Linked DNA regions of Prosthecobacter sp.. The protein of the gene in region 3 interacts with the protein of the main gene of each other region in a pairwise test. Links are inferred from orthologs where the notes say so. Each region holds a gene or a part of one and is shown on either strand. Other genes may lie near its edges. The genes, in order: U1A53_RS09710, rlmN and U1A53_RS25920.

Evidence for each region.
Region 1: the proteins of U1A53_RS25920 (region 3) and U1A53_RS09710 interact in binary tests that used the Escherichia coli proteins (3 or more experiments, as listed by UniProt). The link is inferred for Prosthecobacter sp. from one-to-one orthologs.
Region 2: the proteins of U1A53_RS25920 (region 3) and rlmN interact in binary tests that used the Escherichia coli proteins (3 or more experiments, as listed by UniProt). The link is inferred for Prosthecobacter sp. from one-to-one orthologs.

What each region holds. Positions count from the first base shown.
Region 1 is NZ_JAXMIH010000008.1:312,101-321,810, forward strand. The notes cover bases 2,806-5,707. They hold U1A53_RS09710 (rod shape-determining protein), read left to right. Parts: upstream 2,806-3,691; coding sequence 3,692-4,723; downstream 4,724-5,707. Other genes in these bases: recF (DNA replication and repair protein RecF), read left to right, coding at 2,806-3,476; mreC (rod shape-determining protein MreC), read left to right, coding at 4,804-5,655; U1A53_RS09720 (hypothetical protein), read left to right, coding at 5,662-5,707. In the rest of the region: U1A53_RS09695 (PVC-type heme-binding CxxCH protein), read right to left, coding at 1-998; hisS (histidine--tRNA ligase), read right to left, coding at 1,048-2,337; more of recF, read left to right, coding at 2,406-2,805; more of U1A53_RS09720, read left to right, coding at 5,708-6,276; mrdA (penicillin-binding protein 2), read left to right, coding at 6,266-8,551; U1A53_RS09730 (Rne/Rng family ribonuclease), read left to right, coding at 8,584-9,710. UniProt on the Escherichia coli protein: Forms membrane-associated dynamic filaments that are essential for cell shape determination. Acts by regulating cell wall synthesis and cell elongation, and thus cell shape.
Region 2 is NZ_JAXMIH010000005.1:135,080-144,777, forward strand. Bases 2,850-5,739 are described here. They hold rlmN (23S rRNA (adenine(2503)-C(2))-methyltransferase RlmN), read right to left. Parts: upstream 4,912-5,739; coding sequence 3,787-4,911; downstream 2,850-3,786. Other genes in these bases: U1A53_RS01565 (hypothetical protein), read left to right, coding at 2,850-3,129; U1A53_RS01570 (cyclic nucleotide-binding domain-containing protein), read left to right, coding at 3,190-3,780; U1A53_RS01580 (AraC family transcriptional regulator), read right to left, coding at 4,982-5,739. In the rest of the region: U1A53_RS01555 (DUF2339 domain-containing protein), read right to left, coding at 1-1,223; U1A53_RS01560 (LysR family transcriptional regulator), read left to right, coding at 1,283-2,158; more of U1A53_RS01565, read left to right, coding at 2,221-2,849; more of U1A53_RS01580, read right to left, coding at 5,740-5,845; U1A53_RS01585 (FmdB family zinc ribbon protein), read left to right, coding at 6,006-6,323; U1A53_RS01590 (hypothetical protein), read left to right, coding at 6,353-6,925; U1A53_RS01595 (hypothetical protein), read left to right, coding at 6,922-9,390; U1A53_RS01600 (YqgE/AlgH family protein), read right to left, coding at 9,398-9,698.
Region 3 is NZ_JAXMIH010000028.1:179,642-189,388, reverse strand. The notes cover bases 4,546-7,484. They hold U1A53_RS25920 (hypothetical protein), read left to right. Parts: upstream 4,546-5,165; coding sequence 5,166-6,803; downstream 6,804-7,484. Other genes in these bases: U1A53_RS25910 (hypothetical protein), read right to left, coding at 7,453-7,484; U1A53_RS25915 (hypothetical protein), read left to right, coding at 6,838-7,419; ftsA (cell division protein FtsA), read left to right, coding at 4,546-5,135. Also shown: U1A53_RS25940 (pseudouridine synthase), read right to left, coding at 1-1,733; U1A53_RS25935 (DUF1080 domain-containing protein), read left to right, coding at 1,807-2,793; U1A53_RS25930 (FtsQ-type POTRA domain-containing protein), read left to right, coding at 2,955-3,911; more of ftsA, read left to right, coding at 3,918-4,545; more of U1A53_RS25910, read right to left, coding at 7,485-8,211; U1A53_RS25905 (hypothetical protein), read right to left, coding at 8,192-8,395; U1A53_RS25900 (DUF6210 family protein), read right to left, coding at 8,444-8,857; U1A53_RS25895 (SUMF1/EgtB/PvdO family nonheme iron enzyme), read right to left, coding at 8,864-9,747. UniProt on the Escherichia coli protein: Essential cell division protein that forms a contractile ring structure (Z ring) at the future cell division site. The regulation of the ring assembly controls the timing and the location of cell division.

The DNA.
Region 1 (9,710 bases), on a different replicon or contig from region 3:
CGTTTTTCGTCGGGGACGCGATACTTGAGCTCGAGCGTCTTCTCGACCATGCCGAGCGGGACGTGGTCGGCATACTTCACGGTTTGCAGAGCCTTCAGGGCGCTGTCGGCGACCTCGGAGGCGTAGGTGTCGATCGTGATCGTCTTTTTCTCCGCGCCGTAGTCCATCCACATCTGGTCGCCGCTGGTGCCCTGGCTCATGGCGCAGACGAAGGGGCCGTTGCCATCGCCCGGCTGGCCCATCTTTGCGGCGAGGTGTCGGCAGAAGTGCCCATAGTAGTCGGCGGAGACCGGACCGCTGCCGAAGTAGTGCTGCGAGTAGTTCGCGAGCACGCCGAGCGGTTTGCCATCGAGCGTTTGCAGCGCGATGACGCTGAGCTGCGGATCGACCGGGCCGCTGGGGCCGACGACGTCCTTGCTGAGGTAGCCGGGGTGCATGTTCGCGCGGCCGGTGGGCTGGCCGAAGGGATCGACGACCTCCTTGCCCGGCAGGCGAATCCAGCGGCGGTTGTGCGTGTGCTCCCAGTCATCGAACGAACCCCAGCCGATGCGGGCCGGTTGCAGCGCCGCATTCGCCGCCACGATGGCCTCGGCGATCTTCGGCGTGAGGAATTTCGCATACACCGTGTCCTTGCGCGTGCCGAGGCAGCCCATCGCCGCCGGTGCGGAGTGCGTGTGCGTGGCGCTGACCATCATGCGGTCCACCGGGATGCCGCACTGCTTCGACGCGAGCGCTTTCGCCTCATCAATGAGCGACTGCTCCATCATGCAGGTGTCCACGATGGCGAAGGCGATCTTCATCTTCCCGTCATCGAGCACGAAACTGCGCACGAGGAGCGTGTCCGCGAGCTTTTCGCCCCGTCCTTCGAGAAATCCGCCCGCGATGATGCGCGGGAACTCCGTGGGCGAGATGTCCACCGTGGCCACTCCGGCACGGAATGAGGGTTGCGCGTGTGAGGTGAGGGCGGTGAATCCGAAGAGAAAGAGCAGCGACTTCATGAGGTTGGCTCAAACCAACGCTCACGGATCTCGCATGCTTGCCTCTCGATTAGGCGATCAACGGCCCAATTGCAGGCTCCTGAAGCAATTTCTGCACTTCATCGACCAGATTGGCCGCAGGCACCGATGCCTGCGAGCGTGCGATGAGGTTCTTGATGACGACTTCGGGATACTCGGCACCGAAAACGATGGCGAAGCGGGCTTTGCGGTCCTCGGCGGCCTGGAACTGTTTGCCGACTTTTTGCGAGCCGAAGGCGTAGTCGATGCGGATGCCCGCAGCGCGGAGCTGTTGGATCGAGGCGAGGGCATGCGGACGCTGCGCTTCATCGGCGATGACAACGAAGGCGTCGATGCTGCTGGCGGCGAGGAGGGCGCTGGTGAGCTTCATTTGCGCACCGGGCGTGCGCTTGAGCAGGATGCCGAGCACCACGTCGCCCATGGCGAAACCTGCAGCTGGCATATCGACATTGTCATCGCTCATGAGGGCGCAGAGCTTGTCGTAGCGACCGCCGCCGGCGACGGCGCGGAGGTTGTGCTTGAGGTCGAAGACTTCAAAGACGGTGCCGGTGTAGTAGGCGAGGCCGCGGACGATAGTGGCGTCGATCTTGATGAAGGACCAGAGGCCGCGCGCGGTGAGATTGGCCTTCAGTTCGGCAAAGGCAGAATGATTTTCATCCGCAGACGCCATGAAGCCGCGCACGATGGCGGTGGTGAGACCGATCTTGGCAAGCTTGCTTTCGGTGTCCTCGGGTTTGGCTCGCTCGATCTTGTCGATGATGCTCAGAAACGTCGCGGTGTGCTCTGGGGCAATGTTTTGATCAGCAAGGAAAGTGTTCCAAATCTCTCGGTTGCTGAGGCGGACGATGAAGTCGTTTTCACTCACGCCGAACTCACGCATGACGTCGATGGCGAGCGCAATGAGTTCCGCATCGGCGGCGGGGCTGTTGTCGCCGAGGATGTCGGCGTTGAACTGGATGAACTCGCGTCCGCGGCCCTCCTGCGGCTCTTCGTAGCGGAAGCAGGGACCGATTTGGAACCACTTGATGGGCTTCTTGAAGTCACGCTGCCGGGCGGTGGCCATGCGGGCGAGTGAGGGCGTCACTTCGGGGCGCAGCGTGATCTCGCGGTCGGCCTTGTCGCGGAAGCAGAAGAGCTGTGCGGTGATCTCGTTGCCGCTTTTCTTGCGGAAGAGATCGGTGCTCTCGACGACAGGTGCCTCATACTCGACGAAGCCATAACGCCGCGCGACGACGCGCCAGGTTTCGGCGATGTAGTTACGCATGGCGCATTCTTCGGGGAAGAAGTCGCGAAAGCCTTTGACGGTGCGGAAGGTGGACATAAGAAAGGGGCGATTCATCCTCGCACGCACCGGGAACGCAACCGGGAATTGCGCTGCGTGGCCCACCTATGCTCTCCGACCTGTTTGTGCGCGATTTCCGCTGCTTCGCCGAGGCGAAGGTGGAGTTGCATCCCGATGTGACGCTGCTGGTGGGCCGAAATGCGCAGGGGAAGACCTCGCTCATAGAGGCTGCGTGCATTCTGCTGCGGCTGCAATCGCCGCGCACAACAAACCGGGCCGAGTTGGTGCGCTTTGGAGCCCCGGCATGCCTTGTGGAGGCTGCATGGCATGGGAAGCGGCTACGCTACGCGCAATCGGCCACGACTCGGCGTCTCGCGTTGGATGGCACAACTTGCAGCAAGTCGGCGGATTATCTGGCCGCATCGGGCGTCGTTGTGTGGATGGATCATCGCGACATGAGCCTGCTGCGCGGTGGCGCGGAGCATCGGCGGCGTTTTTTGGATTTTGCGGCGAGCCAGATGTTTCCTGATTACCTGCACGCGTTGCGCGGCTATGAGCGTGCTCTGCGCGGGCGGAACTATGTTTTAAAGCGTGACGCGGTGATCGGGTGGAAGCAGGCGGATGCGTTTGCGCGGGTGATGGATGGCTTCGCGCAGGTGCTGTGGCGGCGGCGCGCGGAGCTGTGTGCCGCTTTGCAGCCTGAGGTGACTGCGGCACATGCAAAACTGAGCGATGGCGCAGAAGAAGTGCAGATTGAATTCAAGCGCACAAGTGATGATGCGCTGAGTTTGTTTGATGCGTTGCTTGCGATGCGTGATAAAGAGGCGCGCATGCGTTCGACGGCGTTTGGTCCACACCGCGATGATATCGCGATGAAGCTGAATGACCTCGATGCAACGACCTTCGCCTCCGAAGGCCAGCAGAGATCGTTCGCGCTGTCCATGAAACTTGCTCAGGCGCATGTGCTGGGGAAAGCTCGAAGCGAGGCGCCGCTGATGTTGATTGACGATGTTTTTGGCGAACTGGATGCCAATCGGCGGCGTGCATTGCTCGCGTGTTTGCCGCCAGGAACACAAAAAATCATCACGACCACGAATCTTGACTGGGCGGATGCCGATCAGATGACAGGGCTGGTGTATCGAGTCGAGCAAGCGACGCTAGATCGTGTTCAGGGGTGAAAATGAGCCGTTTTTCGCCCGAAATGGCCTGAAAACACCAAATCAAAGACCCTTAGAAACTTCCCTTGACGCATTTTCAGGCAGTTTTAGCTTTATATGGGTTAGAATGTCGTGCGCCGCGTTGCTTTTCGTGATTCTCAAAAAAGTTAGAATTCTCCGCGTCGCATCTGGATTCTGACAACCGTCTGTATCAACATTTTTCCCTTTTATTCTCAATGTTTGGCAAACTTTTCGGCTTCGTCGCCCAAGATATCGGCATCGATCTCGGCACGGCAAACACCCTCGTCTATGTAAAAGATCACGGCATCGTCCTCAGAGAACCCTCCGTGGTGGCGGTTAAGACCGGCACCAATGAAGTGGTGGCTGTGGGCGATGACGCGAAACGCATGCTCGGACGAACTCCGGGCGGCATCACGGCCATCCGTCCTCTCAGAGACGGTGTGATCGCCGATTTCCGTGTGACGGAGGCGATGCTGCGCCATTTCATCCGCAAGGTGCAGGGCGGCGGGCGCAAGATGCGCGGGCCGCGTGTGGTCATCGCGGTGCCCTCCGGCATCACCGAAGTCGAGAAGCGCGCGGTGAAGGAAAGTGCGGAGCAGGCGGGTGCGCGTGAAGTTTACCTGATCGAAGAACCGATGGCCGCCGCGATCGGCGTGGGTCTGCCGGTGCAGGAAGCAGCGGGCAACATGATCGTCGATATCGGCGGTGGCACGACTGAAGTGGCGATCATCTCGCTCTCCGGCATTGTTTACAGCCGCAGTGTGCGCGTGGCGGGTGATGAGCTCGATGAATCGATCATCAATTACATGAAGCGTGCTTACAACCTCATGATCGGCGAGCGCACGGCGGAAGAAATCAAGCTGCGCATCGGCTCCGCTTTCCCGCTGGGCAAGGAAACGACGATGGAAGTCAAAGGACGCGACATGGTGGCCGGTTTGCCGAAGACGATCACCATCACGAGCCAGGAAGTACGCGAGGCGATGCTCGAGCCGCTCAACGCGATCATCGACGCGGTGCGCACGACTTTGGAACGCTGCCCGCCGGAGCTTTCCGCCGACTTGGTGGACCGTGGCATCATGCTGGCCGGTGGCGGCGCGTTGCTGCGTGGCCTGGACAAGCTGCTGCAGGAAGAAACCGCGCTCCCCGTGCATGTGGCTGAAGATCCGCTCAGTGCTGTGGGTGAAGGTACCGGACGTGTGCTTAGCGAACTCGAATTCCTGCGCAAAGTGAGCACAACAGAAGTTTGATGCCCGTTCCGCGTTGCCCGGTGTCTGCTTGAAGGCGTTCGCCGAAAAGCGCCACACCCAGCCCGGAGGAAAGGCCTACCATGAAAAAGCTCAACATCCTCGCGCTTCTCATCTTCGTGGCAGGGCTCGTCTCTGTGTTCACGTTTGACACGGCGACGACACGGCAGATTCAGGCTCGCGTCATGAGTCTGTTGTCGCCGTTCATTCATTCCAGCGCGGCAATGGAGCAGGCGGCGGATGCCGCGGTGGCGCCGCAGATCAATCCAGTCGAATTGAAACGTGAGAATGATGATTTGCGCGTGCAGGTGGAGCGTCTGCGCATCGTCCAGCAGAAGTTCAATCAAAGTCTCGAGGAAAATGCGAAGTTGCGGCAGCTTATTGGATTCAAGCAGTCGGCCCCCTTCAAGATGACAGCAGCCAAGGTGATCCGCCGCAGTTCCAGCACCTGGTGGAACAGCTTGATCATCGACAAAGGCTCGCTGGATGGCATCGGCACCGACAGTCCAGTGATCACATCCGTCGGCCTGGTGGGGAAGACTTCCACACTGGCCCCGCATCTGACGAAGGTGATTTTGCTGACGGATGAAATGTGCCGCGTTTCGGCCAAAATCGAAGGCACGCTGGAGCAGGGCATTCTGGCGGGTGAACGTGCGGCGCTGGAGGTGCGCCCCGAGCTGCACCTGCGCTTCCTTAGCCGCAACGCGAACATTAATGCGGGCGCGAGCGTGTATTCCTCCGGCGAAGGCGGCGTGTTTCCTGAGAATCTGCTGCTGGGCCGCGTGAAGCGTTTTGAGAACCGGGAAATATCTGGAGAGGCCATCGTCGAACCCGCCGTTGATTTCTCCACCCTGGATCATGTTTTTGTGATTGAAATGCAGGCCGTCGAGCCCGCGCCGGAACCTCCGCCGCCGCCGGCCAACACCAAGCCCTGAGCCGCCATGCTGTTTCACCCGATCTCCATCATTTTGCTGCTGCTCACCTTCATGGTGCAGGAGTTCATTCCTGGGCTGGAGATCGCTCAGTTCGCCACGCTGTTTCTGCCGGCGGTGTTTTTCTTCAGCGCCTCCGTGGCCGCGCCGTTTTCGATGATGCTGGTTCTTGCGTTCATCACCGGCTTCATCTGGGACGCGCGCCATCTGCCGGGCGTGGTTGAGGGCTTGTCGGGCGCGGAGGATGTCTTTGGCACGGGCGCGGACGTGGAGCTGGGAGCCGGCAGTCATCCGCTGCCGTTTGGTCTCTCCATCGTCCTATTTGCCATGCTCGGCACGTTGATGCAGGGCATCCGCCCGTTGTTCAAGCGCGGACGCCTGGAACTGCCCGTGCTCATGGTCGGCGTGGCCACCTTCCTGTGGCTGCTTTCGCAATATCTCATCATCACGTTCCTGCGTGGCTCCCTGCAGTTTCCAGGCGGTGTGTGGTCAAAGATGATCACTGACACCCTGCTTGCGATGCTTGCCGCGCCGCTCATCTTTCTGCTGCTCTATTCACTGGCCCGCCTGTCGAGCTATGAAATCAAATACGAAGGCCTGAGGTACCGCTTCGATGGTCGTTAAATACCACTTCCGTCTCTATCTGTTCACCCTCGCCATGCTGTGCGGGTTTGGACTGCTTGTGTTCCGGTTGTGGTCGTTGCAGATCGACCGCCGGGAGGAGTTTGCGAAGATGATCCCCGGGGCGAAAAAAGAGCGCGCTCGTATTCCCGGCCCCCGGGGGGAGATCAAAGATCGCAACGGCGTCGTTCTGGCCACGAACAAGGCCAGCTTCGAGGTGCGCATCAACCTCGCGGAAGTCGTCACAGAGTACAAGCGTGTCGCCAAAGTGCTCAAGACATCCATTCCGGAAATCACCTTCGATATTGTCGAAAGAGGCATCAGGCGGCAGAAGCCCGAACTCGACATCTACAAGATCTTTGAGGAGACGATCACCGCCCGCATGCGCGAGATGGGTGTTCACAAAGACTACTCCGTGGATTCGCTGCGGGTGCATTACCGCAGTTTTGGTGGTGCGGTGCCGTGGGTGTATCGCGACGACCTCACCTTCACCGAGTTCAGCCGCATTGCCGAGCATAATCTCGGACTGCCCGGCGTCACCGTCGCCGAGCGTGCTTCACGTGTGTATCCGCTCAAATCGCTCGCCTGTCACATCCTCGGTTACGTGCGCCTGCCGGATGATCAACGTGCCTCCGCCGAGGATCGCAAAGGCTGGGACTATTATGTGCCGGATGATTTTGGCGGCGCGGGGGTGGAGAAGAGTTTCGACAACTATCTGCGCGGCAAGCCTGGTGTTCGCATCATGCAGCGCGACCAGCGTGGCAGGCCCGTCGGTGAGGTTTACGAGGAGTATCAAGAACCACGCAAAGGCAGTGATGTTTACCTCACGATTGACGCCCGCATGCAGATCATCGCTGACAAGGCGTTGCGAGATGGCAAGATCGGACGTGGGGCTGTGGTCGTGATTGAACCGGCCACGGGCGAAGTTCTGGCGACGGTTTCCGTTCCCTCCTTTGATCCGAACCAGTTCATTCCGAGCATCCAGCAGTCCGACTGGGACGCTCTGCTCGAAAATAAAACCATCCCACTGCTCAATCGTGCGGTGAAAGGTCACGCGCCCGGTTCCACCTTCAAAATTCCGATCTCCTTTGCCGGTTGCCTGGCCGGGATTCAAAAGAGCCACTTCAATTGCAGCGGCAGCGTCACTTATGGGAACACCCCCATGCAATGCTGGATTCAGCGTCAAAGCGGCGGCTCACATGGCACTCTGGGCCTCAGCGATGCCATCATGAAGTCATGCAACTGCTTCTTCTACCGCTATGGCAATGCGGCGGGCATCGCCAACATCACCAAGGTGGGAAAAATTCTCGGCGTTGGCGACAAAACCGGTATCGAGCTTGAGGACGAAGATCCCGGTATCCTGCCCAATCCTGATTGGTTACGCGCGCATCGCCCGGCCGAGCGCTGGAGCGATGGTTATACCGCCAACACCTCCATCGGGCAGGGCATGGTGCTCGCCTCACCGCTGCAAATGGCCGCCGTCACCGCCACCGTCGCCAATGGCGGCAAGTCTTGGAATCCGCATCTGCTCAAACGCGTGATGGATCGTGATCAGGTCGTCCTCGACAATCCGCCCAGCCTGCGCGGTGATCTTTCCCAAAATGTGAAGGCGGATGAGATCGAGATCATTCGCAAAGGCATGTGGAAGGTCGTCAACGATCCCGGCGGCACCGGCAAATCCGCGCGCATCACCGGCGTCGAGGTCGCGGGGAAGACCGGTACCGCGCAGAACTGGCGGCGTGATCAGCGTGGCGTGAAACTCGACGACAATCATACCTGGTTCATCAGTTTTGCCCCCTATCAGAATCCGAAGTTCGCGGTCTGCGTGCTCGTCCAGAATGGCAAATCCGGCGGTGGCTGTGCCGCACCGGTCGCCCGGCGTGTGCTGGAGCAGTGTCTGGCGCTCGACAACGGCACCTTCACAATGGCCGTCGAGGCCCTGCCGGCAGCGGAAGGTCATTTCAATCATATTGCAGCCGTCCAATACGCTGATGCCGCGGTGCCAGAGGTGCCCGGCGCGGATGAGGATGGCGACGTGGGCGCGGGTGCGTCCACGCCAGAACCGGTGGATGATGCCGCGCCGCGTGTGAACGCGACGCCCAACATCAAACGGAAGGCCGATTCAGCGGGATCGGCGGGAAGCAGCTCCGGACAGAATGTGCCCCAGGCCGTGCCAGTGCGCAGGGTCGGTATCTTCAACCGGGGAGGCTCCCAGGAAACCAAACCATCCGAACCCGCCCCCAGCGGCGGCGGATTTTTCCGCAAGCTCTTCCGCTGAAGAGCCGCACCATTTCAGGGAGACTTATCACCATGGCATTGACCTTCGTTCAAAGAATCAAAGAACTGCTCACCGGCAAACGCGACATCAAAAGCGGCGTGCGCCTCGTCATCAACTGCGAGAAACTGGAGAACCGCGTCGCACTGCTCGACAAGGGCGTCGTCGAGGAATACAACATCGAGCGTGTCGGCACGAACAGCCTCATCGGCAGCGTCTTCAAAGGCCGCATCCGCAACATCGAGCAGGGCCTCAAGGCCATGTTCATCGACATCGGCTTCGACAAAAACGCCTTCCTGCACTTCTGGGACGCCATTCCCGCCGCGCTCGACGCCGGCCTTGAAGAGATCAACCGCGGCGGCAGCAAAAAGAAGAAGCGCATCGAGGCCAAGGACATCCCGACGCTTTATCCCATCGGCTCCGAGATCATGGTGCAGGTCACGAAAGGTCCTGTGGGCAACAAAGGGCCGCGTGTCACCACAAACATCTCCCTCGCCGGTCGTTTGCTCGTCTTGATGCCGCTCAACGACACCTGCGGCATCTCCCGCAAGATCGAAGACCCGAAAGAGCGCTCACGCCTCCGCCGCATCATCGAAAAAATCAGCCTGCCCGAAGGCATGGGCATCATCCTGCGCACCGAAGCCTCCGGCAAACGAGCCCGCCATATCGTGCGCGATTTGAACATCCTGCTCGACGAGTGGGACGAGACCGTCGCCAAGCGCGACGGTCAAAACGCCCCCGTCTGCTGCTTCCAGGAGCCTGATCTTGTCGAACGCACCGTGCGTGACTTCCTCACCGAAGACATCGACGAAGTCGCTTGCGACGATCCCGCCACCGTCGAACGCATGCAGCGAATGGCCGCGCACATCTCCGGCCGTGCCAAGCGCCGCATCAACCACTACCAGGGCCAGAACGCCATCTTCGAGCATTACGGCATTCAGAAGCAGATCGACAACGCCTTCTACCGCCAGGTGTGGATGCCCTGTGGCGGCTACATCGTCATCGACCAGACCGAGGCACTCGTCTCCATCGACGTCAACACCGGCCGCAACAAAGGCCACAAGGATGTCGATAAGCTCCTGCTCGAAACCAACCTCGAAGCCGCCGCCGAAGTCGCCCGCCAGCTCCGCCTGCGCAACATGGGCGGCCTCATTGTCGTCGA
Region 2 (9,698 bases), on a different replicon or contig from region 3:
GGGAAGAGATCGTCGGCGTCCCGTTGCTTCGACCACCAGGCGGCGAGCGAGAACAGCGCCGCGAAGCCTAGAAACACGATCACGGGAGTCCAGGTGGCCGAACCGATGGCGTATTGCGATGAGTGGAAGAATTTCACCAGCCACCCGGCTTGCATGAAGATGGTGCCTGCGGCCGCCAGAGCGGTGAGATGGAGCCAGCGTTTGTTTTTGGCGACGGCGAGCACACCGATGTCGAGCAGCGCGATGTAGCTAAAGAGGCCGAAGGGTTGATCGCGACCTGTGGAGCAGAGGATCGGCGTCAAAAAACCGCCGAGCATGCCGAGCACGGCTACGACCTGCGCATTGAGCCGCACGGCGAGCAGGAAGGCCGCGCCGGTGATGAGCGTCATGAGCAGAAAAGCCACCAACGGCTGATCGAGCGGTGGGATGCGCCAGATCGAGTGCGCGGCGAAGGTCACGCCGTAGAGCATGACGATGCCCGTGGCACAGAGTGTGTTCGCAAGCGTGATATAGCGCTCGCGGCGATGCATGACCACACCACCACCGACAAGACCGATGCCGATGACGAAACCGATGGCCGTGCGCAGCTCCGGTGAAATCCAGCCGCGCTCAATGCTGAGCTTCACGAAGAAGATGACGCCGAGGAACAACGCAAGACCGCCGACCCACGCGAAGAGCTTTGCACCCATGAATTGTTCGAGATTGATGCGAACGGCGGGGACTGAAGGTGGTTGGGGTGCAGCGGACGGGCTGAAGCCCCCTGCCCGCATCTCTTCGCGAAGCGATGCAGGCGGGGAACTACGAACGGGCTCCGGAGCTTGGGTGAAAACGGGTTCGGGTTGGGGGATCGGCGGCGGCGCGGCAGGTTCAGCGACGAGTTTCGGAGCAGGAGCCGAAATGAACTCACGCGGTGCCACGGGAGGCGGCGCATGTTTGGCCCGCGTTTCCGCAGCGGCAGGTTCCTCCTGCGGACGCGTCATCTTGTTCACCGTTTCCAGCCGTTCGATGCGCTGAATGAGCCGTGCCTCACGTTCGATGCTGCGGGCCTGTTGCTCGCGCAGAAAGCCGACTTGCTTGCCCAGTTCGTCGGTCTGGCGCCATGTCTTGCTGGCGGAGACGAGCGCGATGATTGGCATCACGAGCACCGCGCCGCTGACGACCAGGAGGATGAGAATGATGAGTTCTTCCATAATGCCGCGCAGTGTCTCAGGATCGGCGGGCAATGGAAATTGATATTTCCAGGTGGCATCATTGATAAAGCGTATAGCCTTCCACTCGTCCCATGAACGTCCATCACCTCGAACTCTTTTACTACGTGGCGCGGCATGGCGGCGTGAGCGCCGCAGCACGGGCGATGCCGTATGGCATCCAGCAGCCGGCGATCAGCGCGCAGATTCTCCAGCTCGAGGACGTGCTCGGAGTCACGCTGTATCAGCGGCGGCCGTTTCAGCTCACGCGTGAGGGGCAGGCGCTCCACGATTTCATCGCACCTTTCTTCAGCGGTCTCGCGGAAATGGCGGATCGCATTCGTGGTGGTGGTGAAAAGCGGCTGCGCATCTCGGCTGCGGAGATCGTGCAGCGAGATTACCTGCCAGAGCTGCTGGCGCGCATGCGGCAGCGGGTGAAGGGCTTTCATTTCACCCTCACGCATGGCCGTCAGCAGGAGATCGAGGCGCTGCTGGCCGCGCAGGAGATCGACATCGGCCTCAGCACGTTGATGGACAAGACGGCGGCGAACATCGAGGCGCGTGAACTGCTGCGCCTGCCGATGGTGCTGCTCGTGCCAAAGCAGAGCGGCCTCACGAAAGCGGCGCAGATTTTTGAAAAGGATCGCATCGACCTGCCGCTCGTGGCTTTGGAGGCCAAAGATGTGATTTCGCGTTCGTTCCAGGCCGCGCTGCGTCAGCGTAGCCTTGAATGGCTGCCCAGCCTTGAGGTCGGCAGCCTCGATCTCGTGGTGCGCTACGTTGCTGAAGGCTTCGGCGCGGGATTGGCCCTGCGGCATCCGCGTGTCGAGCTGCCTGCTGGTGTCAAAGCTCTCGCGCTCGATGATTTTCCACCGCTGAGCTTTGGCGCGCTGTGGACCGGACGCCTGTCACCGCTCGGCGAGGCGTTTCTTGCGGAGGCAACGACACTAGCGGGGGAATTGGCGGCGTAGATCTCACGGCCATGTTTCACTTCATGCTTGCATCCATGCCCAGAATCCGTCATGCCCGTGGCATGAAGTCCTGTCTTCTCATCCTTCCTCTGGTTTTGACCCAATGCGGCGACGAGCCCAAGAAACGCGAGCCTGCTCCAGCGCCGAAGCCGGTGGTGGCGGAACAACCGGCGGCCCCGGCCAAAGCAGAACCCAATGCGGTCTATTGGACGCAGGAGATGCTGCACACGGAGATCAAGTACCACAATCCGGGTTACACGGGCGACGGCCAGTTCAACATCGAGGGCGGCAAGGTGATCGCGTTGAGTCTCCGCGGGGCGAAGATCGAGAACGTGAAGTTTTTGCAGCACCTCGAGCCGCTGGCGCTGGATTTGAGCGAGACGCCGATCACCGACCTGCGGCCGATGCAGGGGAAGAAGCTGGTGGAGCTGTATCTTGAAGACACGAAGGTGCAGGATCTCTCGCCGATCCGCGGCATGCCGTTGGAGAAGTTGTATTTGAGCCGCACACCAGTGCGCGACCTCAGCGCGCTCGAAAACATGCCGCTGGTGGAGCTGAACGCGGTTGGCTGCCCCATCGGTGACATCTCCGGCATCGCCAAGTGCCCGATCACGATGCTCTGGCTCACGGATTGTCCGGTGGAGAACATCAGTGCGCTCAAAACAGTGCCGCTGGTGAGTGTGACGTTGCACCGCACGAAGGTGAAGGATTTGTCACCACTCAGCGGCACCGCCTTGCAGCGCCTGCACATCGCTGAAACGCCGGTGACAGACCTCTCCCCGCTCAAAGGCATGCACCTCACGCGTCTCGTCTTCTCGCCGGCGAACATCACGGCAGGCATTGATGTGGCGAAATCGTTGCCATTGCAGGAGATAGGCACGCGGTTTGACGACGGGGCCAAGGATTTGCAGCCTCCGGCCAGTTTTTGGCCCGCCTATGACGCAGCGGTCAAAGCGGTGCCCAAACCGTGAGAATTCGCAGATTTGTCTTGTGGTTGCGGCCCAGCTACTGACAGAATCACGGCGAATTTCATGAAAGAGTTTGCTTACATCCATGACGAGAAGCAGAACCCGTCGCCCCTGCGCGCGGTGCCTGCTCTTGCCAGTTTTAGCGATGACCAGCTCGATGATGTGCTGAATTCCAGCAGCCTGCTCCAGTGCGAGCCGGGCGATCACATCATCAAGGAGGGCAGCATCGACTCCCGCATCTACGTCCTGCTCAGTGGTGAGCTGGAAGTGCGGGTCGGCGGCAAAAAAGTCGCTTCCATCACCCGCATCGGCGAAGTTTTCGGCGAGCTGGCGCTCGTCAACCAAGACAAGCGCCTCGCCTCGGTCATTGCCTCCACGAAGGCTGTGTGTCTCGCGGTGGACCAGAAATTCCTCCAGGACATCCATCCGCGTGAGGAAGATCCTGATTTTCACGCCGCTCTTTACGAATTCGTCGCCCGCCTCGTTGTGCGGAAGCTGGAGGCCACGTCGAAACGTCTGGCCGAAGTCGAAAAAGAGCTGCGCGTGCTGCGTGAGGCCCATGCGGAGATCAAACCGGTGCCATCACCGGCTCCCAAGCTCAAGCGGCCCGTGAAACGCGTCGTCACTGTCAGGAAGCCTGCCCGCGCACGATGAGCGCGTTCAGGTTCCCGCGCCAATCGTGATCCGTTTCTCCGGAATCGGCGATTCGATGATGCCGAGCTCGGTTTCCTGCTTCAAACGGAGCTGTCCGCAGGCAGCGGCGATGTCATGGCCTTTTTCGCGGCGCAGTGTGGCGGTGACACCGGCATTCGTGAGTACGGCGAGAAAGGCGTCCTGACGTTCTTCGCTGGGGCGTGCCCACTCCAGGCCATCGACGGTGTTGTAGGGGATGAGATTGACCTTCGCATTGGCAGCACGGGCGCGTTTGGCGAGCGCATGGGCTTGTTGCATGCTGTCATTCACATCGGAGATGAGGATGAACTCGAAGGTGAGGAACTGCTTCCGCTTTTGATTCCAGTAGTCGAGCGCCTCGAACAACTCGGCGAGGTTGTGCTTGCGGTTCACGGGCATGATTTTCTCGCGCACCTCGTCGGTGGCGCCGTGAAGGGAGATGGCGAGGCGGATTTGCAGTGGGAAATCGGCGAGTTTTTTGATCTGAGGTGCCAAGCCGCTCGTGCTGACGGTCATGTGGCGCGCGCCGATGCCGACACCCCAGTCGGCGTTGAGGATCTCAATGGCCTTCGTGACGTTCGAGTAGTTCGCGAGCGGCTCGCCCATGCCCATGAAGACGAGGTTGTCCACGCGTTCGCCCGCATAGGCCTCGACCTGCACGATCTGCTCGACGATTTCGCCGGCGGTGAGATTGCGCGCGAAGCCGGCGAGACCGCTGGCGCAGAATTTGCAGTCGTAAGCGCAGCCGACCTGGCTGGAGACGCAGAGTGTACGGCGGTCGGATTTGCCGCCATAGAGCGCGGGATTGGCCGGAATGAGCACGGTTTCGACGTAGCGGCCGTCATGCAGCTTGAGGAGGAATTTGCGCGTCGTGTCGGCGGAGCCGGTGATTTTGGCGATGCTGAGCGAGCGTGTGACGAAACGTGTGGCGAGCGCCTCGCGCGTCGCTTTCGGCAGGTTCGTCATTTCATCGAAACTGGCGGCGCGTTTGGCGAAAACCCACTCCACGAGCTGTTTCGCACGAAACGCGGGCTGGCCGAGTTCCGCGAACACATCGGCGATTTCCTCCGGCTTCATGCCGAGGAGTGCCTGGGGTGTGCTGGCGGTGCTCATGGGGGCTGTGATAGTGGCGGTGGATTTGAAATTTGGCATTTCAAATCTCAAATCACCGCCGCAAGCGGGGCTAGGGCTGCCGCTCCTGCTCGCGGAACTGCGTGGGCGTGAGCTTGGTCATCTTCTTGAAATCCTTGGAAAAGAAGAACTGGTCGTGATAGCCGACCTGGCGGGCGATTTCTTTGACGGGATCGTCGGATTCGATGAGGCGGCGCTTTGCCTGATTGATGCGCTCCCGCCGCAGCCAGTCGATGGGGCTGGTGCCGATGGCGGCTTTGAACTGGCGGCTGAAGTGGCTCTCGCTCATGCCGCTGAGGTTCGCCAACTCGGACACGCGCATGGGCAGATGGAAGTAGAGGCGCATGCGTTCGAGCGCCTTGGATACGGCCTGTGGCAGCTCTGGCTGCACGAGACCTGGTTCGGAAAGGCGCACGTGGAAGGCGAGGCCGATGATGGCGGCCACGGCGGCGCTGGCGAGCGCGGCATCGCTCGGACGCGTGCCGCTCATGTATTGAAACGCATTTTGGAACTCGCGCATGACGGCCTGCTCGTTGATGCCTTCGAGCACAGGCTGCGAGCGCACTTGCAGCAGCTCGGCGATACGGTCGAGCGAACGGCCTTCAATCCGCATCCAGTAAAGCTCCCACGGATCACGATTGTGCGCCCCGTAGAGGTGCGGGTGGTGGCAGTTTACCCAAACGAGGCCACCAGGGCCGACCTCGTGCCGTTTGCCGCCCACTTGCACCCAGCCACGGCCCTTGAGGCAGAGAATCAGCTCGTGGCCCGGATAGGTCTCGCGCTCGATGCGATGCTCAAAGCCAGCCTTCAGGTGCCCGGCACGCACCACGGAATAAAACAAATCACGCTGCCAGTCCGCAGGAGTGGCGTAAAGATTCGTCAGGAAGACGGTTTCCTGGAACAGCGTGGCTGCCATGAACGAATAATACATCTCCTCCCACCATGGTGTCGAGGACTGATTACATCTTCCAAAAGCTGAGCCGGGGAAAATCCTTTTGCAGCAGAGGGTGCAGCACGGCATAATCACCACCCCGTTGCGCGATCCCAGAAACCCCCCGCGCACTTTTTCCAGAACCATGCCCACCTACGATTACGAATGCCAGACGTGTGGCCACCAATTTGAAGCCAAGCAGTCCATGAAGGACGCGCATCTCACCGACTGCCCGCAGGAGGGCTGTCCCGGTCCGATCAAGCGCAAGATCGGCCTCGGTGCCGGTTTGATCTTCAAAGGCTCCGGCTTCTACATCACTGACTACCGCAGCGATTCCTACAAAGCCGGTGCGAAGAAAGATTCTGAAGGCTCAGCTTCATCTACAAGCACACCGGCCGCTCCCAGCACGCCTGCGCCTGCCAGTCCTGCACCCGCGCCTGCGAAAACAAGCACGGCGGCCTGATTCTGCCTTCACACACACCTCCTGCCGCCGTGACTCACCACCTGCTTCAGACGCTGCGGTTGCTTTTGGTCAGTGCGCTGGCGGGTGCAGCTTGGGTGGCGCATCGTCCTGCCGAACTGCCCAACACACCCCCGCCTAGCGCTGCCAAGGCCGATGACATGCTCGACATGCTGCGCCAGACGGCGATCAAGCGCGCGGCGGTGATGGAAATCAGCGAGGCCGAGGTGAACCGTCATCTTACCACGACGCTTGCGGGCAAGGTCGCGAACGTGTTTGGTGACTGGGTGGCCTTTGATGGAGCGCGCATTGACTTGGAGCCGGACAGCGCACGACTTTTCCTGGTGTGGAAGCTCAAAGGCCACACGCGCACCGCCAGCGTCGATCTCGCCATCAGCCGTGATGCGGACAACTTCCACGTCGAGCTGTTGCACGGTGCCTATGGTCATCTTGGCATGCCGCGCGGCATGATGCGCCCGCTGTATCCATCTTTGCGTGCGGTGGCGGAGGCGCTCGACCCTGAGATTCGGGCGCTGTTCCAGATGACCCGAATCACCATCGCCAAGGACAAACTCGTGCTCGATCCCCGCTTCCCTTCCGCATGATTCGTCATCTTCCATTCGTCCAGGCGGTCGTGATCGCGTTCATCTGCGCCACACTGTTTGCCACGGCGCAGACGCCCGCGCCGCCCTTCCCGCAGCTCACCAAGGAGCAGAAAGCGGCCGCTGCGGCCATCGAGGCACCAAAAACTTTCACGCCACCACCGCTGCCAGGCCAGTTGCAGGGCAACGCGCCTGCCAAGCCTGCGGCACCATCCACCCCGCCTACAGAACCGGCGAAGGCAGTCGTGCCGCCGCCTGCTGGCAATGCCGCCAGCAAGATGCAGGTGCTCGAAGCCGTCACGCAGCCTGCGGCCAATCAGGTGCCGCGATCGGCAGCTCCTTCGGATAAAATCCCCATCACCAGCTCCACCAGCACCACAGGACAGTTCATCGTGCATGGGAAGGTGTTTCAGACTCGCAGTGCCATGTCCACACGCTGCGAGGAGATTTCGCAGGAGCTGCGCAAGGTGCTTCATGACAAGGAGCCATGGGTGCTTCCCGTCGTCGTGCTGCTCAACACAGGCGAAGAAGCCACCAAATCGAAGGGCCCGCCGATTTCCACCGCCATCACCGAACTCACGCACGGCGGATTTCATGTGCAAGTCACGATCAACGAACGTCCCGGTCTCAAAGAGACGGACTTACGCAAGGAAGTTGCGCGCGCCCTCCTCGCCGAACGCATCCTGCGCAATCATCAAAAAATCACCACGCCCGAAGGGCGCCTGCTGCTCCCGGACTGGATCATGACCGGTGTGCTGCACGCGATGGACTACCGCGCCAGCGCCCGTCCCAGCGCCCTGTTTTCCACCATCTTCCGCAGCGGCAAAATCTACGGCATCGAGGAGATCATCGAGGCCTCTCCGGTCGAGATGGACGGCCTCTCCCGCACCATCTACGAAACCTCCTGCTGCGCCCTGGTGCTCGCACTTGTCGATCAGCCGGACGGCTCTCAGCGCTTCAACAAATTCCTCAACGCACTTGCCAGCGATCCACGTTCCGAGCGCGAGCTGCTCAGCGCCGCGTTTCCAAATTTCGCCGCCTCGGCTTCGAGTTTGAACAAATGGTGGTCGCTCCAGCTTGCCACGCTCTCCAAACCTGGCATCGCCGAGCCGTTCACCGCCGTCGAGAGCCTCAAGGCCATCGAAGGCGCCATCACCATTCGCTACGAGGCAAAACCCGACGAGGTGCCGAAGAACGTGAAACCGCGTCCGTTTGTCCTTCCCACACCTCTGGTCGTTGCGTCGAGTGAACCAAGGCCGCTGCAGCCATCAGTCACAGACGATCCGCCCAAACCGAAATCCAAGGACACGGCCGAACCCAAAGTCGGCGAAGCAGAAGATGCGAGCGATGAAAAACCGAAACGCAGCCTGTGGCGACGTCTGCTTTTCCTCGGCGATCCCGATGAGGACGAGTCCAAAACCGCTGAAACGCCTGTCGCGAATGAGGCTGCCCACGATGCGGAAAAGAAGCCGGGATTCTTTGGGCGTCTCTTTGGCGCCGGTTCCGACGAGAAGAAGGAAACAGACAAACCCAAGGCCGCTGAAGTCGAAAAACCCAAGACCGCAGCAGCAGACGAACTGGGGGCCAAGGAAGAAAAGAAACCCTCCCTGCTCAATCCGCTGAACTGGTTCCGCGGTGGCAGCAAAGACGAAGAGCCGAAAAAGGAGGATCTGCCTGTCAAAGATGCGCAGGCACCCGGCGCACCGTCTGCCTCTCTCGATGTTGCCCGCCTCATTTCGCCGGCGCTCGCTGATGCCTGGCAATGGCTTGCTCCTGCGGCGCCACGCATGACCGCAGAACCGCTGTTTGATTTCCGCAAACGCAAACCCAAGCCGGACGAAGAGAAAAAGGAGGAAACACCCCGGAAGGCTGCTGCCAAACAGGATAGCAAGCCGCGCACGAGCAATCCCAACTCCAAATCGACCTCCAAACCGTCAACGGCTCCCTCCGGCACGCCTCGCACCAATAATCCGAACGCCAAACCCGTTCCGGCGGAACTGATCAAACCCGCCACCGGTGCCGCCCCGCTCACATCCGCCGCCAAATCCGGCTTGGTACCTGTGGTTCTGCCACTGGAGGAATACCAGCACATCCTCAAGCGCCCGGATCGCGTCCAAATCCTCAACTACAACGTCGCCTCTCTCCGGGCGCTAGAACTGCGCGTCAGCGTGCTGTTCCGTCCTGTCGTCACCGGTTATCTCGCCGCTGTGGTTGACCTGCAGGCAGGAAAAACCAAGGACATGGAGAAGCGCCTCGCCACGCTGCATGCGTTTGCCCTCGTCGCGTATCAGAAATCCATCGCCGTGCGCGATTACCTCGACTGGTTCGAAGCCAGCGAAAACGGCCGCCTCTCCGGCAAGTTCGACGACTTCCTCGAACTTCCCGCCATCATCCAAAAAGAACTCCCGCCACGCACCGATCCGATCTCAAAGTATCTCGATGCCATCGATAAGGAGTTCACGAAGTAGGCGGACCTCAGTTCAGCCCCACGTCCTCGGGCATGCCGGCCATCACTTTATAAATCGGCCCCATGTCTTCGAGAATGGCACCCCACATTTTGGCGGGTTTTTCGACGGTGAGGACAAGCGGACGTGCGCTGGTGGTGATCCACGAGCGCAGCTCGAGCTCGTTTTCAAGCTGACCGCCGCTCCAGCCGGAGTAGCCGACGAAGCCGCGCACATCGTGACCCAGGCTCAGTGCATGCAGCGCATCGGCCACGGACAGGTGCGTCTGACAGCGCAGCGTGCGGCGGCGCTTGTTCCACTGTAGCGCGGCA
Region 3 (9,747 bases):
TGGAACGTGATCTTCCAGGCGTGCAGGCACAGCGGCGGGTCGTCCACGGCCAGGGTTTGCGTCTCGCCGATCTCGCCATCGGCCAGATAGGCGGCGTCACCGATGATCGGGAAGCCGAGATGCCACAGATGGATGCGGATTTGATTGGTGCGGCCGGTGATGGGCCTTGCTTCGATCAATGCGGTGCCGTCGGCATCGCGCTGGAGCACGCGGAACTCGGTTCGAGCCTCCAAACCGGCCTTATCGACGTTTCGTCCGCCCAGCTTGCCTGCTTCGGCGCTGACCGGAGCATCGCAGATGAACTCATCCTGCGGTGGGTGGCCTTTCACACGGGCCAGATAGAGCTTTTCGACCTCGCCACGCTCAAACTGCGGCTGCACGAGGCGGGCGAAGTGCCGTGTCTTGCACAGGACCATGACGCCCGTCGTGTTCGCGTCCAGCCGATGCACCGTGCGCGGACGCAGCGGATGCCAGACGACATCGACGATGAATTGCAGCGTGTTGCGATTGAAGCGACCGCCCACATGCACGGGCAGCGGCGCGGGTTTGTTCACCACGAGGATGGCCTCGTCTTCAAACAGCACGCGGATGTCCGCGTTCACGTCCGGCTCGCGCTGCGCGGGGGTGAGGTGCAGGTAGTGCTCGCCTGCGCGGACGATTTGATCCGCTGTGACACGATGGCCGTCCTTGTCAGCGAGATGGCCTGCCTCGGAGGCCGCCAGCCAGATTTCGCGACCGAGGTGTGGCATCACATGGCAGAGCGTGTCGAGCAACGTTTGGTGATCGCAGGCAGCGGGCACATGCAGCGGGCGTTCGTGCTCGTAGGGCACGCTGCCGGGAAGAGGAGTGGCGGCGGCACGAATCGCCGCATGGCGTTTCTCGATCTGCTCGCGCTGCTGCTGCTCGGTCGTTTTGAAGCAGTAGGGGCAGGACACATGCTCCACATAGCGTGGATCGGCCTGCTCCTCCGCCGTCAGCGGCGTCTGGCAGGCGAAACATTGCGAGGAGGCCGTCTCATGCAGCCCGGGATCGACGCCGACACGCTGATCGAACACGAACAGCTCGCCGTCGTAATGCGCGCTGCCGCATTCCTCAAAATACTTCAAAATGCCGCCCTCAAGCTGCCACACATGCTCAAAGCCCTCGCGCTCCATGAACGGTGCCGCCTTCTCGCAGCGAATGCCGCCCGTGCAGAAGGATACGATCTCGGCTTGCTTCATCTCCGCAGGCAATCGGGCCACTGCGGCCGGGAAATCGCGGAAGGAATCAATCCCCGCCACCACCGCGCCTTTGAAAGTGCCGAGCTTCACCTCGTAGTCGTTGCGGGTGTCGTAGAGCACGACCTGCCTGCCTTCATCCAGCCACTGCTTCAGCACCTTCGGCTCCAGCCGTGGGGAGGTGTACTTCGCTGGTTCGATGCCTTCGACGCCAAACGCGATGATCTCCTTCTTGATGCGCACCAGCATGCGCCGGAAGGGCTGCTCCGCGCTCTCGCTGTACTTCGGCCTGAGACCTTCCAGCCCCGGAATGCCGTGCAATTCATCGACAAGCGCATCCACATCCTCGCGAATGCCGGCGACGAACATATTGATGCCCTCGGTGCTCAGCAAAATCGTGCCCTTCAGTCCGCGCTCCTTGCACATGTCCAGCAGCCGCTGGCGCAGCTCTTTCAAGCCGGAGAGCTCGGCGAATTGGTAGCAGGAGATGTTGGTGATGACGGCGGTGGCGGACATGGACGGTGGAAAAAGCACATGAAGCCGGTGACGGCGAGTGCAATTCATCACCCTCCTTTGCCGTTCGTTCACCATGCGCCTCATTCTCGCCGCCATTCTGCTCTCCACCTTCGTCCATGCCCAGCAGCCCGCCGCACCGAAGCCGAAGGCTTACACGGACCCTGCTCAAACGGACGACGATTTCGTGATCCAAGGCGAGTACACCGGCCAGCTCGAAGGCAAAAGCTACGGTGTGCAGATTTGGGCGCAGGGCGGCGGCAAGTTCGAGGCGGTGAGTTATCAGGGCGGACTTCCTGGGGCCGGTTGGGATGGAGATCGTGAAAAAGTGACCAAGACCACTGGTCAGCGTGGGGAAGGGGAGAAATCGGCGCTCTTCACGGTCAAGGACGGCACTTTGAAGGCCGAGGCGAATGGCCAGAGCATCCTCGTGAGCAACACCGACGGCGTGCGCGTGATGGAACTCAACCGCACGGACCGCAGTTCGTCCACCTTGGGTGCGCAGCCGCCGGAAAATGCCGTGGTGCTCTTCGATGGCAAAGGTGTGAACCGCTTTCCCAATTCTCGCGTCGATGCGCAGATCGGCGCTCTCATGGAAGGCATCACCAGCGAGGACACGTTTGGCGATTGCAGCCTGCATGTGGAATTCTTGCTGCCCTACATGCCGGACGCACGCGGTCAGGGTCGTGGCAACAGCGGCCTCTACCTGCAAGGCCGCTACGAGGTGCAGATGCTCGACAGCTTCGCGCTCGATGGGAAGGACAACGAGTGCGGCGGCCTCTACAAGATCGCCGTGCCCAAGGTGAACATGTGTCTGCCGCCGCTCACCTGGCAGACTTACGATGTCGATTTCACCGCCGCGAAATACGATGCCGAAGGCAAGAAGACTGCGAACGCTCGAATCACCGTGAGGCACAACGATGTCGTGATTCACGAGAACCAGGAACTGCCTGGATCGACCACTTCCGCGCCGAAAAAGGAGGAGAACACGCCGGGACCGATCTACCTCCAGAACCATGGCAATCCGGTGCGCTACCGGAACATCTGGGTGGTGCGGAAGTAAGGGCTTCGAGTTGGCATTGTGAACAACCCGGCCGGTTGTGAATACAGGAGCCGTATTTTTTCGCGAATAATTATGGCAATCGGACTGAGAATCCCTTATTTAAGGCCCATTAAGTACTAATCTCGCCAGTGTCTGCTCCTGGTCGTTGTGATCGCCTGTCCATGTCTGCCGTCAAGAAAGGCTCGAAAAAGTCAGCCAAGCGCTCGTCCAGCAAGCGCAAGGGTTTGGACACTCACGTGATCGACTACGAGCCGGAATCGCCGGTGATTCGTGAGCATGAGGCCAGCGAGCGCCGACGTCGTGGCTTCCGCACGGCGATGTGGCTGATCGCAGCGATGATCGTGATCGGAGTCGGCTGGGTGACGTGGCATGAGGCGCTGGAAAAGAACTCGCAGTTCCTGCTCAAGAGCGTCGTCGTGAACACCGAGGGCACGCTCACGCGCGAGCAGATCGTTGCCGCCACGGGACTCACCGAAGCCACGAACCTGCTCACCATGAATCTGCGCGAGGTGCGGGCCAAGATCGAGCGCCTGCCGCAGGTGAAGTCCGCCGTGATCCATCGCGATTACCATGGCAAGCTCACGCTTGATGTGGTGCAGCGCATGCCGGTGGCGTGGATCGAATGTCCGAAACAGAAGCTCTTTGAACCCTTGAGCGGCAAAGGCTGCCTGATGGACGCCGAGGGTGCTCCGGTGCCTTGTGACGTCATCACCAAGACATACCTCGCGATGCCGCGCATCCAGTTCCCAGGATTGAGCGACACATCTCCTGGCAAACCGGTGGGCGACATGCAGGTGCATGCGGCGCTGCGCTTGATGGAGAAGCTGCAAAGCCGTGATGACAGCGGCCATGCGGCGCTGGAGGCGATTGAAATTCCGAATGCGTGGTCGCTCGTCGCGCATTTCAGTGGCGATGCGAAGGTCACCTTCGGGGTCGATGATCTTGATCCGCAGCTTGTGCGTTTTGACCGCTTCATGCACGAGGCCAGGGCACGCCAATGGCGTGTGGCCACGCTGAACCTGCTCTCCCGCATCAACACTCCCGTCACTTTCCACGCCCCGCCCGATGTCACCGGGCTGACTCTGGCCGATACCGCTTCCACCACCCCCGCACGCTGAAAATTCATGGCCAAAAGCACGATCTACGCAGGACTCGAAATCGGAACGCACAAGATTTGTGTCGTCGTCGGCGAGGCGAAGCGTGACGGAGCCATCAAGATCCTTGGCGTCGGCCAGGCGCCCTCACGTGGCGTGCGCAAAGGCGAGATCGTCGATTTTGAAAAGGTGCAGACCTGCGTGAACGACGCGCTCGTGCGTGCCGAGGACCGCAGCGATGTGATGATCCGCAACGTCTTCCTCGGCGTTACCGGCGCTCACATTGAAAGCCTCAATAACCGTGGCCGTCATCGTCTGCCGGACGATCAGACCGAGATCACTGAGGATGATGTCGAGGAGTCCAAGGAGATCGCACGCAGTGTCTCCATTCCGCAGTCGAATGTGTTTCTGCACAGTGTCACACGGCAGTACATCGTCGATGGCGTGGAGGCCGTGCGGCAGCCGATTGGCCGTGAAGGGCGCACTTTGGAGGCGGACTACCACATCATTCACGGCATTCGCGGCCGGGTGCAGAACGCCATCCGCTGCGTGCGCGAGATTCCGCTCGAAGTGGAGGACGTGGTGTTCAATCCCGTCGCCGCGGCCCAGGTGGTGCTGACCCGTGAGGCAAAAATGCAAGGGGCGCTCATGATCGACTTCGGCGCAGGCACCTGCGACTACGTTTTGTACGAGGACGGCATGATCACCGCATCCGGCTGTGTGCCGCTCGGTGGCGATCACATCACCAACGACGTTTCCATGGCGTTGCAGATTCCGAATGGCCGAGCCGAACGCCTCAAGGTGGAGGAAGGCAGCGTTTTGTATGATGAAGTGCCCGCAGGCGAGATGCTCAGCATCGAAGACGACACCGGTCTGATCCTCGGCGAGGTCGAGCGCGCGTTTCTCAATGAAGTCATGAACCTGCGCACCAAGGAAATTCTCACGCAGGTGCGTGTGCGCGTGGAGGACCACCTCGGCCGTCTCGGCGCGGGTGTTTATCTCACGGGTGGCGTCAGCCTGATGAAAGGCGTTGACGCCGTCGCCCGCGAAGTGTTTGGAATCAAAGTCACCCGCGCAGGTTCGGCTCCCGTCAGCGGCATCACCGCCACGTTCGAAAATCCGCAATACTCCGCCCCCATCGGCCTCATTCGTTATGCGCAGATCCTGGACAGCGAGAAGCCTTTTCTCTCCCCTCTGAAGCGTCTTGGCCGGCGCATGCAAGAACTCCTTTCAGCCGTCACTTTTTAAAGCACACTCCAAACTCAACCACCCACGATTATGGTAGAATACGACCGCTCTCAGTCACGCGAAGGCCCTGAAGCTCCCGGGCCCCGCATTTGCATCGTCGGTGTCGGCGGTGCCGGCTCCAATGTCGTCGATCGCATCACACTTGATCGCATCGTCGATGCCACCCTCGTCTGCGCGCATACCGACGTACGCGTGCTCGGCCATTCGATGGCACCGTTGAAAATCCAGCTTGGTGCCGAGCTCATGAAGGGCATCGGCGCCGGTGGTGATCCCGATCTCGGACGCGAGGCGGCGCTCTTCTCGCGCGAGCAGATCCGTCAGGCGGTCGAAGGGCATGACATCATCTTCATCAGCGCGGGTCTCGGCGGCGGCACCGGCAGCGGTGCGGCTCCAGTGATCGCTGAGATCGCAAAAAACACCGGCGCTCTCGTGCTCGTCGTCGCCACCATGCCATTCAGCTTTGAAGGCCGCCGTCGTCTGGCGCAGGCCGAGGAGGCTCTCGAACTTTTGCAGAAGCGCGCCGACGCCCTTGTGTTGTTTGAGAATAATCGCATGGGCGAGCTCATCCTGCCGAAGGACGGCATTCAAAAAGCCTTCAATCAGGCCGATCAACTCATCGCGCAGAGTCTGCGTGCCGTTGCCACCATCACAACCACGCCGGGACTGGTGAAACTCGGTCTCGATGACCTCACCGCCGCGCTCGCCAATGCCAATGGTCGTTGCCTCTTTGGCTTCGGCGAGGCCCGTGGACAGAACCGTGGTGTCGAGGCGCTCAAGAAGGCGCTCAAGAGTCCGCTCATCGACTCAGGCCGTCTCCTGCATCAGACGAAGAACCTGCTCGTTCATGTCGCTGGTGGGGAATCGCTCACGCTCGTCGAAGTCGAAGGCGTCATGAAACAGCTCGGCCGCCACGTGCCCGATCAAACGCACATCCTCTTCGGTCTCGGAGTCGATGCGAAGCTTGGCGACGCCATTGCCGTCACGCTCATCAGTTCGCTTGGACTCAACCAGCTCAACGCGCACGCCACCGCCGCGCCGCCGTCAGAGATGCTTCAGCCACGTGCCGAAGTGCCTGCCGCCGCACCGAAACGCGAAGCGCCCGCGAAGAAAACGCCGCCGCCGTATGCTCCTCCGGTCGAGACATCCGCCAGTTTCCTTTTCAAGGGCGAGGAAATGGCCGTCGTGCCTGTCGGCGAGGCATTCCCATTGAACCACGGCATGCCCGCCGAAGAAAAAGAGACGGAAGCCGTCGAGCAGCCCGTGCTCATGCAGGACGAGCCTGTGGTTGAGGAATCCGCCGCTCCCATCATTGAGTCCACGCCTGAAACCGCCCGCATTCCGGTGCGCACGCCCGCAGCGAAGGAACTCGCCGATGCCGCCCGTGGCAAGGAATCCACCCTTGCCTCCGTCGTCGCCCGCAGCGTCACATTGCAGACTGAGGCCGCGCCACCACAGGATGACCTGCTCACCTTTGACACACCAGTCGTCTCCACCATCAGTGCCACCTCCACCGTCATCGCCCGCAAGCCCGCCGCCACCGAGCAGCAGACCTTCAGCCTTGGCGAGGAAGACCGTGGTCGTTTCAAGGACACCGAGCCTTCCATCGTTCAAGGCGAGGATCTCGACGTGCCGACCTGGATGCGTCTGAAGAAAAAGCTGCGCAGGTAGGTCGGGAACGGCGCCGTTACATCGGCCATTTCAGATGAACAAAGATGACGATCCACGGGATGACGAGTGGCCGTTCGAGCGTCGTGTCGAAGCTGCGGATGGATGGCTGACGTTGCGCGACTGGCAGCAGGCCAGGGCGGAGCTCGACAAGATCACCAGTGAAAAAAGCCGGAAGCGGCCGGAGGTCTTGAAGGCCTATGCGGACGTCTGGGAGGTGTCCGGCAATCACGAGGCGATGGTCCGCTACATGGAGGTGCTGATTCTTTATGAGCCGGATGAAATCGGCCACTGGCTGCGTCTGAACGCCGCGCTGTTGTTTTCCGGCCGTTTCACGGAGGCGCATGAGCGCATGCTGGAGATTTTGAAGGTACATCCGCAGCATCCGGCGCTGCTGTTCAAGCTGGCGGTCACGTTGGGCGCGCTGCAGAAGCATGAGGAGGCGGAGTGGGTGCTGGCGGAGTTATTCACGCTGGAGAACGGCAAGTATGAGCGGACCTACCTGTACATGGCGCTGAACTGGGAGGAACTGGCACCGCTGCGGGAGCAACTGCTGATCATCCAGCAGAAGCTGGAGGAGCACAAAGACGGCGACGCGGATGCCGAAGTCAGCGAGTGAGCGTGCGCGCACGGATGAATCCGGCGTTCCTTTTCATCGCAGCATGAAGGAGTGCAGGTGCGCGGCCTCGGCGGTGGAAAGGCGGTGATTCCCGGCCCAGATGAGCGCGTCATGCCAGCCCCAGTGGCCTTGCAGCACCAGGCGGGCCGGCTCGTGGGCGAGCGGCTGGTCCTGGCGGAACAACCACCAGACACCAACATCGCTTTCGAGGTTCCAATAGACGTACACATAATTCAAATAGCGCACCCAGGCCGCGCGACGGGCGAATTCCTCGTCAAACATGGCGTAGATTTTTTCATCCGTCGTTTCGGGGAAGTGCTCGTGGATGGTGGAGACGGACAGCATCTCCTGCACGGTGACGACGATTAGCGCGAACTCCTTGGTGCGATGCAACACGCGGTCGAACACTCCATGCACGAGGCGGCTGTAAAAAATTTCCTCCGGGTTTTCCTCCCAGCCATTCAGCAGCGTAAACGGCGGCAGATGCAGAAACCAGAACGGTTCGCCCGGTCTGGCGATGAAGGGATGCCGCACGCATGCGATGTAGCTTTTCCCGGCCTCCGGTGCGAAATCGAAGAACTGATGGTCCGCGATGAGCTTGGGATTGATCTGGATCGTCTCCAGCGCCCGCTCATTCAGCTCCTGGCAGAGATGAATGCAACTGGTGTCGTAACCGCACAGGCGCGCCCAGGAAGACAGATCATCCAGGCGCGGTGCGCATGGCTCCTCGTGACAGGTCCGGCACTCAAAGAGCACGCTGTCGTCGCCTAGGTCATTTGGGTCTGCGCTCATGACGATCGGCTGGATTTGTTGGAGGAAGAAGCACGCCTGACGAGCGGCGAAGAATCAGATTCATGCCAACCATGATCATGAGCAGGCCACCCCCGGCCAAATAAAGCGCCCAGCGCCCGCCCTGCTCCCAAAATCCGAGCAGGGCTGCCAGCCAGGCACCCGCCGCGAACAGCATCGCGATCATGCCGGTTCGGGCGAGAAATCGTCCCAGAGGAATCATGGTGAGGAAGGATCAATCACTGTTCTCCCAGGTCAAGATGCCATCGCCCTCATTCAATCCGAGCCAGAGCAGGCTGTTCATGCTGATTTTGACCCAGATCCACGCTTCGCATGATTCTTCGAGTTTTTCACGATCTACGCACAGCGAGCTGCCCAGGTCCAGCTCGCGCAGAATCGAGTCGATGAAGCTCGCGGTCTCCTCATCGATGGCATCGTAACAGCGGCCATTCCATTTCGGGCCGGTGAAGTACGCATTCAGCTTCTCAGCGGCGCTTCCTGGCAAAGGAACGAAGACGCCCTCGATCTCGGGATGCCGGCAGGCATAGCCGCCGACTTGATTCGAGTAAGCCACGCGGGACGGACAGGCGATGATGAGACCGAGGCCGGTCATTTCGTCGAGTTCGATGGTGAAGAGCGGGGAAGTCATGAGAAGTCAGTGGCGAGGTGACAGGCGTGGCTCCAGCAGCGTCTTCACGCGGTTCAGGTCGTCCTGGCTGGCAAAGGTGATTTTGATCCGTTGTGTCACATCCTCAATCAGGAACCCGTGTTCCGTGACGAGGAATGAATCCGCCGGTTTGCCGTCGAGCATGAGCATCAGGTGCCGTCCTTGGCGCCAGCCGGCAGGATCGCGCAGCCGTTCATCCTGCGATTCAAACTCGATTTCCATCTTCGGGCTGTGCCAGGAAGTTGCGATCGACAAACCAAGAAGGTTGTGAGCCATGATCACCGGCAAGGCGCGGGCATGACCAGGTTGGTTGATGCCAAACTCCTTCAACGGCAAGCTCTCCTCGACAGGCGTGTCACTCACCTCATGCAGACTCAGCAGGGTGAAATCCCGCGCCAGCACGCAGCGGAAGCCGGTGTCCTCGTACAGCGACTCAAACGCAGGCATGACTTTCTTGTGCAGTGATGCCGCAGTCTCCTTGTCATCGGTGCTGTAACTGCCGCCGCGCGCGAACCCCAGCGCGCTTTTCTCATCAGAAGCGAACATCGGCAGCGCCACATCCGCCATCGTGCCCGCGCACCATTCCCAGGCGTTGCCCGCCAGGTCGTAAAGCCCCTGCGCATTGGGTTCAAAACTGCCGACCGGCGCGAGTGTCGCAAAGGCATCCTCATAGCCTTCGATGCCGCCACCGTCCTCGGTCATTGTTTTGGCTGACACCAGCCCTGCGGCCCGGAGCTTTTCATAACGCTCGCGGATTTCACCTCCTCTAAAATTGCCCGCACCGGGTGGTGGCGGCCATGTTTCGCCCCACGGGAAGGTGCCGGATGCCTTGCCTGCGGCGAGCGTCCATTCTTCCTGTGTCGGCAGGCGGT